DNA from 2 places in the Psychrobacillus sp. NPDC096623 genome. Region 1 is predicted to be linked to the other one. Evidence: riboswitches for the same ligand, from Rfam matches in the RefSeq annotation. Region 1 holds a riboswitch; the other holds the start of a gene.
What was found. A riboswitch is a leader RNA that binds a small molecule or an ion and turns the genes downstream of it on or off. The one in region 1 is predicted to bind cobalamin.
Positions count from the first base shown of each region.

Region 2: it holds a riboswitch for cobalamin, as region 1 does, so the genes downstream of both, ACIQX2_RS03905 (ABC transporter substrate-binding protein) here and ACIQX2_RS05345 (ribonucleoside-diphosphate reductase subunit alpha) in region 1, are expected to answer to the same signal.

Region 1 is NZ_JBIWER010000002.1:121,924-131,224, reverse strand. It holds gene ACIQX2_RS05370 (DsbA family oxidoreductase) at 1-800, opposite strand, end outside; gene ACIQX2_RS05365 (winged helix-turn-helix transcriptional regulator) at 790-1,128, opposite strand; gene ACIQX2_RS05360 (biotin transporter BioY) at 1,297-1,848, shown strand; gene ACIQX2_RS05355 (ribonucleotide-diphosphate reductase subunit beta) at 1,950-2,981, opposite strand; gene ACIQX2_RS05350 (flavodoxin) at 2,953-3,408, opposite strand; gene ACIQX2_RS05345 (ribonucleoside-diphosphate reductase subunit alpha) at 3,396-5,621, opposite strand; cobalamin riboswitch at 5,785-5,963, opposite strand; gene ACIQX2_RS05340 (DUF4362 domain-containing protein) at 6,070-6,519, opposite strand; gene ACIQX2_RS05335 (alkaline phosphatase) at 6,716-8,362, shown strand; gene ACIQX2_RS05330 (LysR family transcriptional regulator) at 8,611-9,301, opposite strand, start outside.
Region 2 is NZ_JBIWER010000001.1:831,963-841,263, forward strand. It holds gene ACIQX2_RS03885 (pyridoxal phosphate-dependent aminotransferase) at 1-98, opposite strand, end outside; gene cbiB (adenosylcobinamide-phosphate synthase CbiB) at 85-1,044, opposite strand; gene ACIQX2_RS03895 (adenosylcobinamide amidohydrolase) at 1,046-2,515, opposite strand; gene ACIQX2_RS03900 (FecCD family ABC transporter permease) at 2,518-3,501, opposite strand; gene ACIQX2_RS03905 (ABC transporter substrate-binding protein) at 3,506-4,492, opposite strand; cobalamin riboswitch at 4,617-4,757, opposite strand; gene argS (arginine--tRNA ligase) at 5,034-6,701, opposite strand; gene ACIQX2_RS03915 (YwiB family protein) at 6,702-7,121, opposite strand; gene ACIQX2_RS03920 (diguanylate cyclase) at 7,271-8,368, shown strand; gene speB (agmatinase) at 8,423-9,295, opposite strand; gene speE (spermidine synthase) at 9,300-9,301, opposite strand, start outside.

The sequences.
Region 1 (9,301 bases):
TCTTTTGAGAATAATCGTCTTCCATCTGAAAGCAAAGTTGGTAATGCTGGAGCTTTATTTGCTTGTAGCAATTCTTCCTGTCCTAATGCTTGCATTAATCCATTTGTGTAATCTTCATAGCTACGTTGACCAACCAGTTTTACCCCCTTGTTTTCTTTGTTAACTATAATAATCGTTGGAAAACCACGAACACCAAAGCGTTGAGCAATCTCAAAGTCTTGTTGTAATAGGCGTTCTCCCTCTTCACTGTTCGCTTTTTCTACAATTTCTTTACCATCTAATCCTATTTCGTTAACGAGGCGCACTAATACTTCCTCGTCGGCAATATTCTCATTGAAGGCAAATACCGCTTCTCTTAATTTACGTAAAAAGATTTCAGCAGCGTCCGCCTTCACGGATTGTACGATCTTCCATACACGTGAAGGGGGGTAAGAAGAGTGCACTGGATTATCCAACCACAAAGAACCATCTATTGGCATACGGTAATGTTCGCCTACCTCTCGCCAGTGTCCTGCAACATCCTTCGGTCCACCAATTCCATTGCTAACATCGGCAAAACCATCCCACGTAGGCAGTAGTCCGCCCATCACTGTATGCATTTTAAACGTATCGCCGTAAGCTGCAGTAAATTTAGCTATTTCGGGTTCTAGAGCCCAACAATGCGAACAAATCGGATCACTAAAGAAGTATACCTCCACCTCTTTATTTGGACGGCTAAAGTCCATTAGACCTGTTTCATTATCTTCTGTAACTCCGCAAATACCTGTCTCTAAATCGCATGCCATTGGATTATTTTTCATTTGAATTCTCCTTTTCACTTTTTTTATAGTCGTATGCCCACTGTTGTACCGGGCGTAAAGCTTGCACTAATGCACTTCCTTGATCTGTTAAACGATATGAAATAGTAGTAGAGGGGGTTAGCGTTACCTCTTTGCTTACTAATCCATACTCCATAAGTTCTTGTAAACAGCTTGATAATGCCCGAGGAGTAATATTTGTTATACCTTTTTTCAATTCACTAAATGAGTACTCCATTTGTTCATTTGTTGATAAATAATGCAAAATAAAACCATTCCACTTTTTCCCTAATATTTGAAATGCAAACTCTAAATTGGGACAAATCGCCAAATAGATTGCTCCTTTCTATATTTCTGATATACTTATTATATCAAGTATAAAAAGTATATCAAGTGTTTTGTTCCATTAAAAAAATCCGGAAACTCACTAGTCAATTCCACATCTTTGTGTTAACCTATTTATTGAAATAGGTTAACACATTTGAAGGGGCTGTTTATTTTGAAAAAGGGTGATACTTATCAATACGTATTAGCAGCAATTGGTGCAGCAATTATTGCTATACTCGCACAGGTGACGATTCCTTTACCACTTGTACCAATCACAGGACAAACTTTTGCAATCGGTTTAGTTGTTACCATTTTAGGTATGAGATTAGGTGTATTATCGGTAATCGTATATATTTTAATCGGTGCAGTAGGGATGCCAGTATTCAGTGGTATGTCAGGCGGACTAGGAATTGTAGTAGGACCAACAGGTGGCTATATTGTTGGATTCTTGCCATCTGCAATTATTATGGGAATTTACATGAGAAAGTTTGGCATCACAATCTCACATGCGATTGCAGCAAACTTAATTGGTATGGTTGTTACATTGGTGTTCGGTACAGTTTGGTTAAAAATCATAGCTGACTTGACATGGACAGCAGCATTTATGGGTGGTGTGGCTCCATTTATTATCGTAGGAGTGATTAAAGCAGTACTAGCTGCATGGTTTGGTGTTGTCATACGACGTCGCTTAGAAACAGCACATTTGGTCGATGCAACTGTATAAATAAAATGAGGCTCATTGAAAACTTCATGGTTAGATGTTATATAAATCTTTCCAAAACAAAAACGCATGAATGGTTTACGACCATCCATGCGTTTTCCTTGTTATAGATCATCAAATCCATTATCAATTGCATTTACTTTTACGTATTGACGTGATTTTTGTTCAAAGAAATCTGTTTTTGTACCATCGATATTATCAGCATAGGCACGTATCCATTTCATTGGATTTTCTACATATTCCGGGTAGATTTCTTCCAGCCCAATAAGGCGAAGCATTTTATTGGCACGATATTTAATATACCCATGCATTTCATCTAATTCGATTCCCTCAATATCAGCTAGTACATACTCCGACCATTCTATTTCTAATTCTACGGATTCTTTAAATTGTTCGTATACCCATCCAATTAGTTCTTCGTTATTCAGCTCTGGGTTTTCAGAAAGAGTCGCTCTAAACAATTCCGATATAAATCTACCATGCTCTAGCTCGTCTCGATTAATATAGCTAATCATTGTAGAAGTCCCAACCATCTTGTTATAGCGAGCAAGATTATAGAAGTAGGCAAAGCCTGAATAGAAAAATAATCCTTCTAGCAAAGTTGTATACGTTAAGGTTTTTACTATATTCTCTGTCGTAGGATTTTCTACGAAATTATTATAATACTTAGCGATATTTTGATTGCGCTTGAGTAAAATTTCGTCTGTTCTCCCAAATTCGAATGACTTATTTTGCTGATCAAGTGATACTACTGAAGATAGTACATACGAATAGCTTTCATTATGTACCGCTTCCTGCTGTGCAATGACTGCCATAATGGATTGAACTGATGGGTCGGTTGCGTAAAGTGATAGTAAAAGTGCTGTACGTGTTTGTGGTGCATCTAATGTCGCAAGTAAGCCAATAATTTTTAAATAGGCATCCTGCTCCGATTGACTAAGGCTCGCGAACTGTTTAATATCATTGGACATATTAATTTCATCTGCCTGCCAATAGTTACCTAGCAAACGCTTGTACATCTTATGCCAGTGAGGATACGCAATATCGTTCCAGTTTAATATGCCGCTTGACTGACCGTTGAAAATTCCTGTCGATTTATTTGGATTTCTAGGTTCTAATGTTTTTGCTTTTTGCATGTTCCAAAACTCCTTCTAGCCATTTAGTTACTAGCTGCTCCTGGCTGCCTCTCGGTGATTGTTCTATTTTCAAACCCGGATAATCACAGTTATAAAAATTAACTAATTTGTCCACTGCTTTACAAAACAGCCCGTCTCCACCAAACTGCGTGTCACCAGAGCCAAATATATAAACATTATTTGGCTTGCCTCCAACCTCTTTTACAAAATCCTTCATTTCCTCCGGCGTACTTCCTTTATCCCAAGTAAAAGTTCCGAGAAAAATAAGGTCATATTCATATAAATTCGGAACCACTCCATAGCCGATGCTATACATATCTATATGGAAGTTGCGAGCTTCCAATCGCACTTTTAAAAGCTCCGCGATTTCTTCTGTGTTTCCGCTATAGCTTAAATAACAAATAATGGCCTTCATTAGCTGGAACATGACTCACAATCTATTAACTCTACGGAAGTAGAACGAACGTAATAAGTTGTTTTTAGCCCACTATTCCATGCGTCTAGGTGTAAATCTAATAATTCTTTAGCTTTAATCGTATTTTGCACATATAAATTTAACGATACACCTTGGTCGATATGACGCCCGCGTGCAGCGTTTTGTTTAAGTGTCCAGTGTTGATCAATGAAATACGCAGATTTGTAATACCACGTAGTTTCGGAATTTAAATCCGGTACTGTAACCGGAATTTTATAATCCTTCTTCTCTTCTGAGTAAGATTTTTGGAAAATAGGATCTATGCTTGCAGTACTTCCTGCTAAGATGGACGTCGATGAATTCGGAGCAACTGCCATTAAATAGCCGTTTCGTATTCCACTTTCGCTTACTTGCTCACGTAATTCATTCCACGATTCACTATCGTAATGACGTTTGTCAAAATAAACTCCTGTTTGCCAATCCGACCCTTCGAATAAAGGATATGCCCCTTTTTCCTCTGCAAGCTCTGCAGATGCTTTTATCGTCAAGTAAGCAATTTTTTCATATAACGTATCCGCAAGCTCCACTGCTTCATCCGATTCCCAGCGAATATTCTTCAGTGCAAGCAAATGATGCCAGCCAAATGTTCCTAGACCAATTCCTCTATACCTAGAATTTGTGCGCTGAGCTTGAGGAACTGGAATCATATTGAGGTCTATCACATTGTCGAGCATTCGAACCTGAATTTTTATTAGCTTTTCCAATGCATCTGCTGGAACTGCTTTCCCTAAATTTATAGAAGATAGATTACATACGACAAAGTCCCCTGGTTTCCGATGAGTGACAATGATATCGTCCTCCAGTTTAATCGATTCAAATGTGGTCGCACTTTGATTTTGGAAAATCTCTGTACAAAGGTTACTACTATAAATCATCCCAGCATGTTTGTTTGGATTGCTGCGATTGACCTCATCGCGGTAAAACATAAACGGCACACCTGTCTCAAGCTGAGAACGCATAATTCGCTTCATCAAGTCGATAGCAGGAACTGTTTCACGAGACAAACGGTGATCGCATACGCATTCTTCATATTTTTGGCGGAATGAACCATCTCCACGTTTTTCATCATAAAAATCTTCTAAAGAATAGCCTTTTAGCTGACGCACTTCATGCGGGTCAAATAAATACCATTCTTCTCTAGCATTTACCTTCTCCATAAATAAATCTGGCAAGCACACACCTGTAAAAATATCGTGCGCACGTAACCGATCATCCCCATTATTTAAACGTAGGTCTAAAAATGTAAAGATATCTTTATGCCACACATCTAAGTAAACAGCTACTGCTCCTTGTCGTTGCCCAAGCTGATCCACACTTACCGCCGTATTATTAAGTTGCTTAATCCAAGGAAGTACACCGCTTGAAGCTCCAACAAAACCTCTAATAGAAGACCCACGACTACGCACTTTGCCCATATAAACGCCAATACCGCCACCAAATTTTGAAAGGGTTGCTACGTCCGTATTGCTATCGTAGATTCCTTGAAGGCTGTCGTCTACCGTATCGATAAAACAGCTAGAAAGCTGTCCATGAGGCTTCCCTGCATTAGATAGTGTTGGTGTTGCTACCGTCATGTACAGACTGCTCATTGCCCAATAGGCTTCTTTTATTTTCTCTATACGATTTTCTTGCTCGTCTTTCATAAGAGTCATCGCAATTATTAACCAGCGCTCCTGAGGCAACTCGACAATTGTTTTATCAAAGTCCTTTGCTACATAGCGATCCAACAACGTCTTTACACCGATATAAGTAAATAAATAATCTCTTTCTTGTACGAGGATTTCTGATAGCTGTTCAAGTTCTGGTAGGGAATATGCTTCTTTAAGTCGTTTATCATAAATGCCTTTTTCACTTAAGAGATGTACATTTTTTGCAAATTTTGTGTATACCGCATCGGCAGTTGTTTTTCTTCGTTCAGCTACTTGTTCGTAAACTTCTGCTAGATGGATTCGTGCAGCTACAAAGGTCCAGTACGTTTCTTGCTCATCTAGAAAGCTTAAAGCTTCCAGTGACATTGACTTCGACCAAGCGGCTATTGTACCTTCGGGGTGCTTTTGTGTCCATCTTTCATGTGTTTTGATAAGCGGAGCAATTTTCTCTTCCCCAAATTCTTTGATTAGATTATGTAATACTTCTTGTTTCGTTGTGTTTGAGATGATTGTCATTTGAGTTCCTCCTATTTTTAAACGTGTATAACACAAAAAAGCGATGTCACAGCCATCTTCGGCTGAGCCATCGCTCAAGATTTAAAAAGTAGGAAACAACAAGACATATCAATCGTTCGAGATAGAGGCCTTCGCTCCCACCTCTCAACCCCCGAAGAAAGTGTTGCTTACCGATGAAGAGGCAGGTCTACTGGCTCGTGTTTCATTCTCCTGCTGACCTTCCCACGATTGCTCGCAGTGGCTATTTCAACAGTCGTCCACACTTACAGTTGCGGGGACAGCTTCGGCATCTTACCGAATTCCCTTTTAAACCATAAAGGTACCTCTTCATCGTTAACATACTATATATTGTGTTAAGTTCATTTATATAATCTAACATATTGTGTTTAAGTGAGCAATAGATAATGTAATTCTAAAAATAAAAATCTCTTGAAAACCCCATCTCCTACTATTTCCAAGTGACTAAAATAATATTATCTATTGTATTATCGCAGCCCTCTAGAACATATTCAGTTCTTTCCGTGGTTTCTACAATCTCTGCTGAAGTACAAGTTGCATTGCTAATGCTTCCCGCTCCAAATTTATCTCTTCGTGTGTCTGTTGTGGATTTTATGACTTCACCATCATATTCAAGATCATGAAGCATCGGATCACCTTCCTCCGTATACCTAACTACTCTAATACTATCATTATTGCCTTTTTCAACATTATTTAGAAACACTTCAAATCTCTCTTTATTTTTTATTTCACCATGCATATCTACAACATCCTCCGATGAAGGTGTATAGTCAGGAACATTTTTATGTTCCCCAATTGTATTAGCTGAGTTATCTTCATTTTGACAACCCCCAAATATGAGTTCAATAAATAAAATATAGAGTAAAAAGACCTTTTTCATGATGTACTCCCCCTTTTACAATTAGACGTCACTCTTCAAAAGGCGTTACATATTTATATTACTAACCTAAGAAGTAATTAGTAGTTTTTACACTCTATTAATATCCCATTTACTTAACAACTATATAATCATTTATGTACGTGATTGTGAAATATTCACCAAATTTTTTATCAAAATGAAGATGGAGGAATACACAATGAAACTAAACAAACAAGTAATGGGAGTAACTCTCGCAAGTGCTGTAGCTTTGGGATCATTAGGTTATTACGGCCAAAGTGACAAAGTTGAAGCTAAAAATGATTCCAAAAAAGACGCAAATGTTATCATGCTAGTAATGGATGGCACGAGTGCTGGTGCTACAAATTTAGCTAAATGGTACAAGGGTGAACCACTTGCATTAGATAGTATTATGACAGGCGGAGTAAGTACACACTCTGCAGAATCTGCTATTACCGATTCTGCCCCTGCTGGAACTGCATTAGCAACTGGAAACAAAACCAACGATAAATTTGTTGGTGTTTTACCTAAAGTAGTAAATACACCTGGTATTGACTCATCATTAGCAAATAATCCATATAAACCAGTAGCGAATGTCCTCGAAGGAGCTAAGCTTAATGGAAAAGCAACTGGATTAATAGCAACTTCTGAGATTCAGCACGCTACACCAGCTGCTTTTTCAGCACATGTAACACAGCGTAGTGAATACGATAATATTGCTGAACAACAAGTCTATCAAGGAATTGATGTCGTACTTGGTGGTGGACTGGAAGCACTTGTACCGGGCACTGCAGGAAATAACCGTGAGGATGGCGAAAATCTAGTAGAAGTTTTAAATGACAAAGGCTATGACATTGTGGAAGATAGAAATGAATTATTAAACACTAAATCTAGCAAGATATGGGGGTCATTTGCTCCAAATGCACTTGCATATGATATGGATCGTGAAAAAACAAAATCAGAAGAACCAACGCTCGCTGAAATGACTGACAAAGCGATTAAAACATTATCAAAGGATAAAGATGGCTTCTTCTTAATGGTAGAAGGAAGTAAAGTGGACTGGGCAGCTCATGCAAATGACCCAATTGGTATTATTAGTGATGTTTTGGCATTTGATGATGCAGTTAAAGAAGCACTAGAATTTGCTAAAAAGGACAAAAATACACTTGTTATTGCAGTTACCGATCATGGCAACAGCGGAATTACAATTGGTAATATAAACACATCTGGTACTTACTCTAATATTCCTGTTTCTGAATATATTAATCCTTTGAAAAAAGCATCCATGACTCTTGAAGGTGCTTTAAGTAAGTTAAAAGCTGATAAATCAAATCTATTAGAAGTAGCTACTCTATACGGTATTGACAAACCTACCGAAGCTGAAAAGACAGCTCTTAACGAATCAGAAAACCTAAGTAAAACATTTGTTCAATTATTATCAAACCGCGCAAACATCGGATTTTCAACCGGTGGGCATACAGGCGAGGATGTATTCTTATATTCTTACGGACCAAATAAACCCGTCGGCTTAATTGATAATACAGCCATTGCTCATACTATGGCTTCAACCATGGGATTCGATTTGAAAAAGTTAAGTGAAGAATTATATACGGAAGCTTCAGAAGCATTTAAATCAAATAAGGCAACAGTTAAGATTGATGAATCTGATAAACAAAATCCCGTACTTGTTGTAACAAAAGGAAAAAAAGTTGCCGAATTCCCTGTAAACAAAAATATTATTAAAGTTAACGGCAAAGTAATGGAACTAAAAAGTATAACTGTTCAAAGCAATGGTAAATTCTATGTTTCCAAAGAAGCAGTTCAACTTTTTGACAAAGCTAAATAAATTTATTTTTAAAAACCCCATTTATGGGGTTTTTTTTATGAAAGTATAAGTGCACTTAGAACTCAGTGCTTCTATTTTTTAAAAGAATAGGCTTTATTTAAACGATATCGCTGATTTCCCTTTCAGGCGTACGATGCCACTGCAATCAATAAAGCAAGCCGTACTTAACAATATGGTTTAGCACGGCCTATCTCTAAGATAAACAAAATAATTACTACACCACAGAAAATGAAAGAATAAATATAATATTAATTATCTTTTTTTATATCCTGAAAATAGCTATGACAATGCGAAACGAATGCCTCTGAAATTTTTGTCGGGTATGTATACCGATGCTTTAATAAGCCAATCGTACGTGTAAACTTCCCATTTTCAATTTTTAAGTGTTTTATTTTATCTTCATATAGATTTACAGATGTTTCAGGTGTAAACGCTGCCCCACGTCCATTTTTCACCATTTGCAAAATCGTTGTTGCTTCTTCTACTTCTACTTGATAAGTAGGTGTATAGCCTACTGATTTACAAAATTGATCCGTAAATTGACGAAAACTATACTGGTCTGTTAATCCTATAAATGATATATTCCCCAATTCCATCAAGTCAATTGTGCCTTTTTTTGCTTCTTTGTATGATTTTGGTACAGTTAAATAAATTTCTTCTTCAAATAATGGCACCCACTCGACATTCGAATGTTCTATTTTCTCTGTTGTAATACACAAATCATATTTGCCATTTTCAATAAACTGTTGCAAGTTTTCTTTCGATAACGGAACTTGTTGATATTTCACATGAGGATAATCATCAAAAAATAAATCAATGATATTTGTAAATGTATATGGAAGAGTTGTAACAATTGATAAATTACCATCTCCTTCACCTCGCCTCTCTTCCAATCCACGCTCTAAATTACGTATTACTGTGAAAACACGCTCTACTTCT
Region 2 (9,301 bases), on a different contig from region 1:
TTTACATTTTCACTATAGTCAATTACCGTTTCCGGCATTTCTATTCCTAGCCGTTCATAGACGTGATGAGCATTTGCTCCGTGATTAGGTAATGCCAAACAAAATCCCTCCAATGACCATCATCCACAGCCAAAATAAAATGACAGCCGAATTCAAATGAGAAATGGTACTTAATATATGGGGTGGCGATAATGGAACCTCTCCAATTCCCATAAGTGCACGATTAGAAACAATTCCTTTATATGTATTAATACCGCCAAGTTGAATACCTAGTTGATAAGCGGTGGCAGCTTCCAAATAACCGCTATTAGGACTTGGATGTTTTTTCGCATCTTGCCACCAGCCTTTCATCCGTTTGCTAAAAGGCAAGCGGCTCTCTTTCTTGCCCCATAGCATAATGATATAGCCTGTCAGACGACTTGGTATGTAGTTCGCAATGTCGTCTAGCTTAGCAGCTGCATATCCGAAGTCCTCGTATTTCTCATTTTTATAACCAACCATTGAATCAAGCGTATTTATCGCTTTATATAGCCACAGTCCCGGTGCTCCTGCAAACACAAATGCATAAAAAAGTGGAGCAGTTATTCCATCACTAATATTTTCGGATACTGTTTCGACAACACCGCGAGTTATTTCTTGCTCATCCAATTTGTCTGTATCACGACCGACAATCCAGGAAAGCTTTTGCCTAGCAGCGGGTAAATCTTTTTCAATCAAAGGTTTATACACTTCCATTGCTGCCACTTTTAAACTTTTTTGAGCAAGCCCAGAGGCAATCAGGATACTTTCCACTGCAATTCCGACCCACAGATGAACAGAATATGCACCTATTAAAATGGCAAGTGTTACGGAGAAAGTTATACCAACGACAATTAAAACGAGCAGTAATCCTTTCGCCTTGCGAGCTCTTCCTTTATTCAACCAGCCTGTTAGCTTCGAAATAAGTGTTCCGATAAACCTAACAGGATGCGGCCAACTTGGTGGGTCGCCTATTATGTGGTCCAATATTAAGCCAAACGCTATTGCAATTATATGTGGACCCATATTATTTCCAACCCTTTGCTTTTTTGTATATTTGAATAGCTTCCACTGTACATTCATATACTCCAAGTCCGATTTTATTTCCTATTTCCGTAATAGGACCAGCATATGGAATATGTCGACCTTTTTGTGTAGCCGCTATCAATACACTATCTGTGGATGTTCCAGTAGCAATCGTTCCCGTACGAGGATCTGTAACCTGCTCGAAGGCAAGTGCTTTCGTTTTAGACTCGGTTGCTGTAATAACTGCTTGAATAAAAGCCTCATCGGAAAGTTCACCGTTAACAATTATCCATGTATTAATGGTTCCGATTGCGGGAAGCATCTCTACTTCATGCGCTCTAGAAACATCCACTGCATTCCCCACTCCTGCGGTAACCATAATGACTATGCTTCCAAAAGGTGTGTCATATTCTTTAATGATAGCATCTGTTGTTTTTACCGCAGTCATCATTCCAACTGTATCGGCTTCAGAAAATCCTTTATTGGCCAAGTATTCAAGCATTTCTTCTTGTACGTTATCACAAGCGTAGCTAGCGTCTACTCTTCTATTGACGAAGTTTTTGTACCATCCACTTCCGGCATTAATTACTGCTGATGACCATGTTTTGAGTTGGGTTTCAGCTTGAAAAATAACTAAATCAGCCGTTGCCTGAAAGTTATCTACTGTAATTGTTTTTTCACTTCGCTTTTCATTTACATCCGGAAGAATGGTAATTTGAGGCTTTGGTCTTTCTGGATGTGGATTTGTGCTAATACGGGCTTTGTATACCTTTTCGATTTGATCTTTTTTCACAACTTCATGCGGTACACCTAATACTTTAACCTCTCCTTCATCCATCAAAAGCAAACGATCACAGTATAGAGAAGCAAGATTGATATCATGAAATATACTAATAATCGTAATTCCTTTTTCAATTGCCTGGGTTTTAATCGTATCTAGTAATTGTTTTTGATGGGCAATGTCTAGATGATTGGTCGGCTCATCGAGTAGCAGTATAGGTGCTTGCTGAGCAAGTGCTTGAGCGACAAATACGCGCTGTTGCTCCCCACCTGATAATAAATCCAGCATTTGATGTTCGTATCTTGCCATTCCTGTCAGTTTCATTGCTTCAAGAACAGCGGTTTCGTCGTCAGCTGACCAAGACGAGAACAATCCTGTTTGATGAGGATAGCGACCGAGTGCAATTGTATCTCTTACAGAATGTGAAAAGGTATGACTATGTAATTGTGGTAAAACGGCCATTTTTTTCGCAAGCTCTTTCGATGAATATGCTGCTAGTGGTTTCCCATCAATCAGGACATTCCCCGACTCCATATGTAGTATTCCGCTTATTACCTTCAGCAACGTTGATTTTCCGCTTCCATTGGGACCAAGAATCCCTAACATTTCTCCTTTTCCAACTTCAAAAGAGACGTTTTTAACAATCATTTTGCGATCATAGCCACCTGATACGTTTTCCACTTGCAACATAGTTAAATGCCTCCTTTTTTTCGTTGTCTAAAGAAAATAAATGCGAAAACGGGTGCCCCTATAAAAGCAGTTATTACACCTATCGGTAGCTCCGTTGGCGAAATAATTGTGCGAGATACTAAATCACAAATAATTAATAATGCCGCTCCATTTATAAAGCTTAGTGGTAATACATGACGATTATCTGAACCGAATAATAGTCTTGTCATATGCGGAACTACTAAACCGACGAATCCAATCGTTCCCGATACAGCAACCGCTGTTCCAGTAAGCATAGAACCACCGATTAAAATCATCATCTTCCGTTTTTTCACATTGACGCCTAAATGCTGTGCTCGTTCTTCTCCAAACAGCATCGCATTTAACTCTCTCCTATTCAACCACAATAAAAACGTACCAATAACAACAAACGGCAACGCCATTTGGACAAAACTCCACCCACGCATCGATACGCTTCCGAGGAGCCAACCAATAATTTGTCTGAGTTCCTCTCCAGTCAGTGCAATCATTAACGAAATGACAGAGCCTAAAAAAGAACTAAATATAATACCAGTCAATATAATCGTTTCCATTTTCATCGCACGATCGACTAGTTTAGCAAAAGTTATGACTAGTAGCATCGTAACTAGAGCACCGATCATACTAAAAACAGGCAATGTATATATTCCTAAAAACGGCACCGAAATACCGAAAAAGAGCGTAGTCACGGCACCTACTGAGGCACCCGACGACACTCCTAACGTATAAGGATCGGCAAGCGGATTTTTTAATAATCCTTGGAATGCAGCACCTGCAATGGCTAGTGATGCTCCAACTAGCCCTGCAAGTACCACACGTGGCATGCGAATTTTCCAAACAATATTGGTCGCAATTGCATCTGCTCCCGTATCCCATAATGTGCTGATCGGTACCTTTACGGATCCGACCGATACACCAAGCCAAATTGCAACGAAAAGTGCAACTATAGACAAGATGTAGCCGATCAACGCTTTACTCACTAAAAGCCTCCGGGTAGATTGCTTTCGCTACTTCTTCCAATCCTTCTGCAAGACGTGGACCTGTACGACTTGTTAAGTTTTCATCTACTTGTACAACTTCATTGTTTTTCACAGCCGTAATAGAATCAAAACCGTCACGAGCCTTTACACTTTCTACAATTCCTTCGACATAGCTGTACATCACTATAATTACATCTGGGTTGCGGTTAACAATTTCTTCTGGCTCCATTTTAAACCAGCCTTCTTGATCCGCTGCAATATTTTCTGCATTCACCATATCTAAAATTTCTTGCATGAACGTCCCTTTACCAGGTGTATAAATTTCCGGAACGTCCGAAGTTTCAATGAAAACCGTTTTCTTTGTTTCAACTTTAGCAACTTTCTCTTTCACTTCATCTACTTTTGCTTTCATGTCTTCAACAATTTTTTGTGCTTCTTCTAATTTGCCAGTAGCACGACCAATTTCTTCAATTGTTGTATAAGTTTCATTGAAATTCATTGCATTTTTTACTACAAATAGTTTCACACCCGCATCGCGAATTTGTTGGAACCCAGCTTCACCCATACCTAGAGCCGATTCATGTGCAAAAACAACATCCGGTTTCATCGCAATAATTTTCTCTACGTTGAATTCCATACCACCGATTTTCTCTTTTTCAAGGGCTTCCTCTGGGTAATTATCATAATCATTAACACCAACGATTTCATCATTTAAACCAAGTGCAAATAAAATTTCTGTGTTACTTGGTTGCATAGAAATAATTGTTTTAGGTGCTTCCTCCAATGTAATTTCATTGCCGACTGCATCGGTCATTGTTATAGGAAAAGTTGTTTCATCCACTGTTGCTTCATCTGTAGTTGCCTTTTCTTGTTGTGTACTGTTGTTATTTTCATCCGTTTTTACTTCTTCTTGTCCACATCCTACTAACAGCAGTACTGCAAATGCTACTGTCATCCATAATTGCCAAAGTTTCTTCATTTTACATTCCTCCTATATTGAAGCAACAAAAAATCCCCCATCCTTTAGATGAGAGATAGATAGGTATAAATCCGCACGAAGTCACAGTGAACCAGATCTACACCAAACCTATCCTCGTAGGTAAAGGGCGTAAAGCATACAGGCAGGTTTTCTGACTCATGATGGGTTACATCATATACAGTGGCGGGACCGTGCTGGACTTTAACCAGCTTCCCTTTTAACTCTAGTAATCCGTAACTAGAGCACCTCTATGCATCGAATTATTCATATTGCTTTGTATTCATTATACCTTAACTTTTATGCCTGTCGACCTCGATTTTGGGGATTGGGAGGTCTGACCTTTGGAGTGGGTCTCTCCTATAAAGCCAGCTTTTCCTTTACTCGCTGTCGTTTGCCGGTTACTCTCTTTCGTTCCGCCTTTACCTTTCTTGCGTTCTGAATGCGAATACTCGCGGACGATGTATGTTTACTCGCTCAGGATATTTATCCCAAATTTCAATTAGAAAAACCCTCGAGCAACGTCGAGGGTTTGGGTTTCGATTTACATTTGTTCTGGAGCAGATACACCAAGCAGGCGTAAGGCATTTGCGATTGTTTGACGTGCTGCTGTTACTAGTGCAAGGCGAGCTTCTGTTTGCGGAAGATTATCGGCATTTAAAACTTTGTCTGCGTTATAGAAGCTATGGAATGTCGTAGCTAATTCTTGGATATAAGTTGCAATACGGTGAGGTGCACGAAGTTTTGCAGCATCTGCAACTATTTGTGGGAAGTCACCAATTTTTTTCAATAAATCTAATTCTTTTTCACTTTGTAATAACTCAAGTGAATCCATTGATATTTTCATTCCCTGTGTTTCTGCTGAACGCAAAATCGAACAGATACGTGCGTGTGCATATTGCGCGTAGAACACTGGGTTTTCATTTGACTGAGAAACGGCTAAATCTAGGTCGAAGTCCATATGGGAGTCCCCTGATCGCATACCGAAGAAATAACGTACTGCGTCTAGCCCTACTTCTTCTACAAGCTCACGCATTGTAACAGCTTTCCCTGTACGTTTACTCATTTTCATTTTTTCGCCGTCTTTATATAATTGAACCATTTGAATGACAGATACTTCAAGTTTTTCACGTTCATATCCAAGCGCTTCAATTGCTGCTTTCATACGTGGGATATAGCCGTGGTGGTCTGCTCCCCAAATATTGATCAGCTGATCGAATCCACGAACTAGTTTGTCTTCATGGTATGCGATATCTGGCAATAAATACGTGAAAGAGCCATCACTTTTAATAAGTACACGGTCTTTGTCGTCTCCAAATGTAGTAGAACGGAACCAAGTTGCTCCTTCTTCTTCAAAAATATGCCCATTTGCACGTAATTTATCTAAAGCAACTTCGATTTTGCCGTTTTCATATAAAGAAGTTTCTGAGAACCAGTTATCAAAGCCAACACGGAAATCAGCTAAGTCTTTTTGTAGTTTTGCAAGCTCTACTTTTAACCCATGTGCACGGAAGACTTTATAGCGCTCTTCATCCGACATGGATACGAATTTATCTCCATGTTCTGCAACAAGAGCCGCAGCGATGTCGATAATATCTTGTCCATGGTAGCCACCCTCTGGCATTTCTTTGTCTAATCCCAAAGCTTGGAAGTAACGAGCTTCAATCGAAATAGCTAAGTTATGAATTTGGTTCCCAGCATCATTAATATAATATTCGCGAGAAACGTCATATCCAGCAAAATCAAGCACATTACACAAGGAATCACCGACAGATGCCCCACGTGCATGCCCTAAATGTAAGTCGCCGGTTGGATTTGCAGAAACGAATTCCACTTGAACTTTTTCTCCAGCACCTGAAGTTGAACGGCCGTAGTTCTCTTTTTCTGCTAAGGCAGCCTTTACTACATCCTGTAAGTAATCTTTACGAACCGTGATATTCATAAATCCGGGACCTGCAATATCAATTTTCTCCATCATTGTTCCAGACATATTAAGGTTTTCTACGATTGCTTCCGCTACTTGACGAGGATTCTTTTTTGCAAGCTTTGTCAGTTGCATTGCAATATTTGTTGCGTAATCACCATTTGCTTTGTCTCTTGGTGTTTCCAGTTGAATAGCAGGAATTTGTTCTTCATTGACAAGTTCTGCTTTCAATATTGCTTGTTGTAATGCTTCCTTAATGGATTGTTGTAGCTTCTCTACTGCGTTCATTTAATCCGCCTCCGTATAAATTAGTTCTAATGTATATGTACCAGCAACTTCTTCATTGATAATTAGCTCATATTCAACTTGAAAATGACCGTTTTCAAAATGTAGGTGCTTTGTATTTGTTGTAATCATTAAAGTGCCATATGGTGTATCATAGCTTCCTGTTTGAAGTTCTCCACGTTCAAAAGGCAAACGCATTTTAACTCCACCACTTCGTAATATTAATGCATTCTTACCGCTTAGTTTTACAGTTGTTCGAATTGCTTTTTCATCTTGCAGTTCTTCGTAAACTAAATAATACTGGGTACCTTTAAGCGTTAGCGTACCTGAAGTTTCTAAATTAATAGTTTCTGCGGGGACATTCGGATGACGAATCGAGGAAACTAATTGTATATTCACGGTCTTTTGTAATGATGTAGACATGCCTAACATCCTTTGTAGAAATTTTATTTGCATTTTACTATAACCTTCATATTATAGCTTAAATTAAATGCAGGTGACAACTAATCATTCAATTAGTAATATACTATTCATTTGCTAAAGGTTATAATGGACCGAGATATTTTAAGAAGGTGACCATATTGCTTATTGACTTTATAATAAATTTTTGTATTCTATTTACTTTTGCGATTCTTACCTATATACCATTTCAAAATAGGTTAAATGTTTATATTCCATCATCCAAATACACCCCTTTTATTCTTGGAATACTAAGTGGATTTACTGGTTGTTTATTAATGTTAACCTCTGTTAGCATTTCTGATTTCGTTATTATGGACGGTAGAATGGCTGTTATTGCATTGTCTGGTGTCCTAGGAGGACCAGTTGCAACTATTATAAGTGGAACAATTATTGGAGTGTTCCGTTTGTTTATGTACGGATATTCACAAACTTCCCTTATTGCTGGAAGTAGCACTATTATAGTGGGAGTGGTTATTGGATTTTGGAGTTGGAAGAAAACGATGACCTATCAAAACGTTTACTACTTTTTTGGATACTCAATCATACAAACCTCTCTTGTAATAGGTTTTTTAGATAACTGGAAACTTGAAACATGGTTGGCAATTATAAGTTTTATCTTATATTCAATCTTGTCGTTTTCCATTATTTTTGTCATTTTAAAACAACTTAGCAACCTCTTTGAAAAGATTAAGCATATTGAAGAGATGTCCGTAACAGACTACCTCACTGGTTTGAATAATAATAGGAAGTTTCAAGAATATACCCATAATCTTTTATCGAAAGGTGAAATATTTTCACTTCTCTTATTAGATATTGACTATTTCAAAAAAGTAAATGACACATATGGACACCCTGTAGGCGACGAAGTATTGAAAGAATTAGCACTCCGAATAAAGGAAACAAGTAATTCCTTTGGAGGTATTGTTTCACGAAATGGAGGCGAAGAGTTTTCCGTCCTCCTTCCAAATACTTCTGAGGAAAAGAGTCTAGAAATTGCCGATCTTATTAGACAAGCGATAGATAACAATTTGTTTCAAATTTCAACGGGAGAAAAATTGGGCATTACCATTTCAGGTGGTATTAGTACTTTCCCACAGGATGCCGTAACCACACATGAACTATACAAGCTTGCTGATGAGGCCCTTTACCTGGCTAAAACATCAGGAAGAAATAAAGTAGTCCATATCAATGATGATAAATCAATTTGAATATGAATATAAAAACGTGATGTCCTTAGTTAGGACATCACGTTTTTATGCTTCCTACTTAACCCAGCCTAAGATCATTTCTCTTAGAAGCTTCGAAGCAGTGTTTACTGTTTGCTCCGACGGGTCATAGTTTGGTGCTACTTCGACTAGATCGAAGCCTACTACGTTTACGCCAGAATTTGCGATTGCGTGGATGGATGCTAGTAGCTCGCGGCTTGTGATTCCTCCGCAGTCTACTGTTCCTGTTCCTGGTGCGTGTGCAGGGTCGAGTACGTCGATGTCGATTGTTACATAGACGGGACGTCCTTCTAATGTTGGTAGCACTTTTTTCAATGGCTCCAGCACTTCAAATTTATGAATTTGCATGCCATTTTCTTTTGCCCAATCGAACTCTTCTTTCATGCCAGAACGAATTCCGAATGAGTAGACGTTTTTTGGACCAATGTATTCAGCAATTTTACGGATTGGTGTGGAGTGAGATAGCGGTTCGCCTTCGTATTCTTCACGTAAATCTGTATGTGCATCCATATGAATAATCGCTAGATTGTCATAGTTGTCTGCCACTGTTTTCATGACAGGCCAAGACACTAGGTGTTCGCCACCCATGCCGACAGGAATTTTCCCGTTTATTAACAGCTGACGAATAAAACCTGCAATTAGCTCTAAGCTTTTTTCTGCATTACCAAATGGTAGCGGAATATCTCCAGCATCAAAATACTTTACTTCATCAAGCTCGCGATCTAGATACGGGCTATATTCTTCTAAACCAATCGATGCTTCACGGATACGCTGTGGACCAAAGCGTGAGCCTGGACGATAGCTTACCGTCCAATCCATTGGCATACCGTAAATAACTGCCTGTGCTTCGTCATAGTTTTGCTTACTTTTTATAAAAACATTTCCTGAGTAATCTTCACTGAATCGCATAGACTT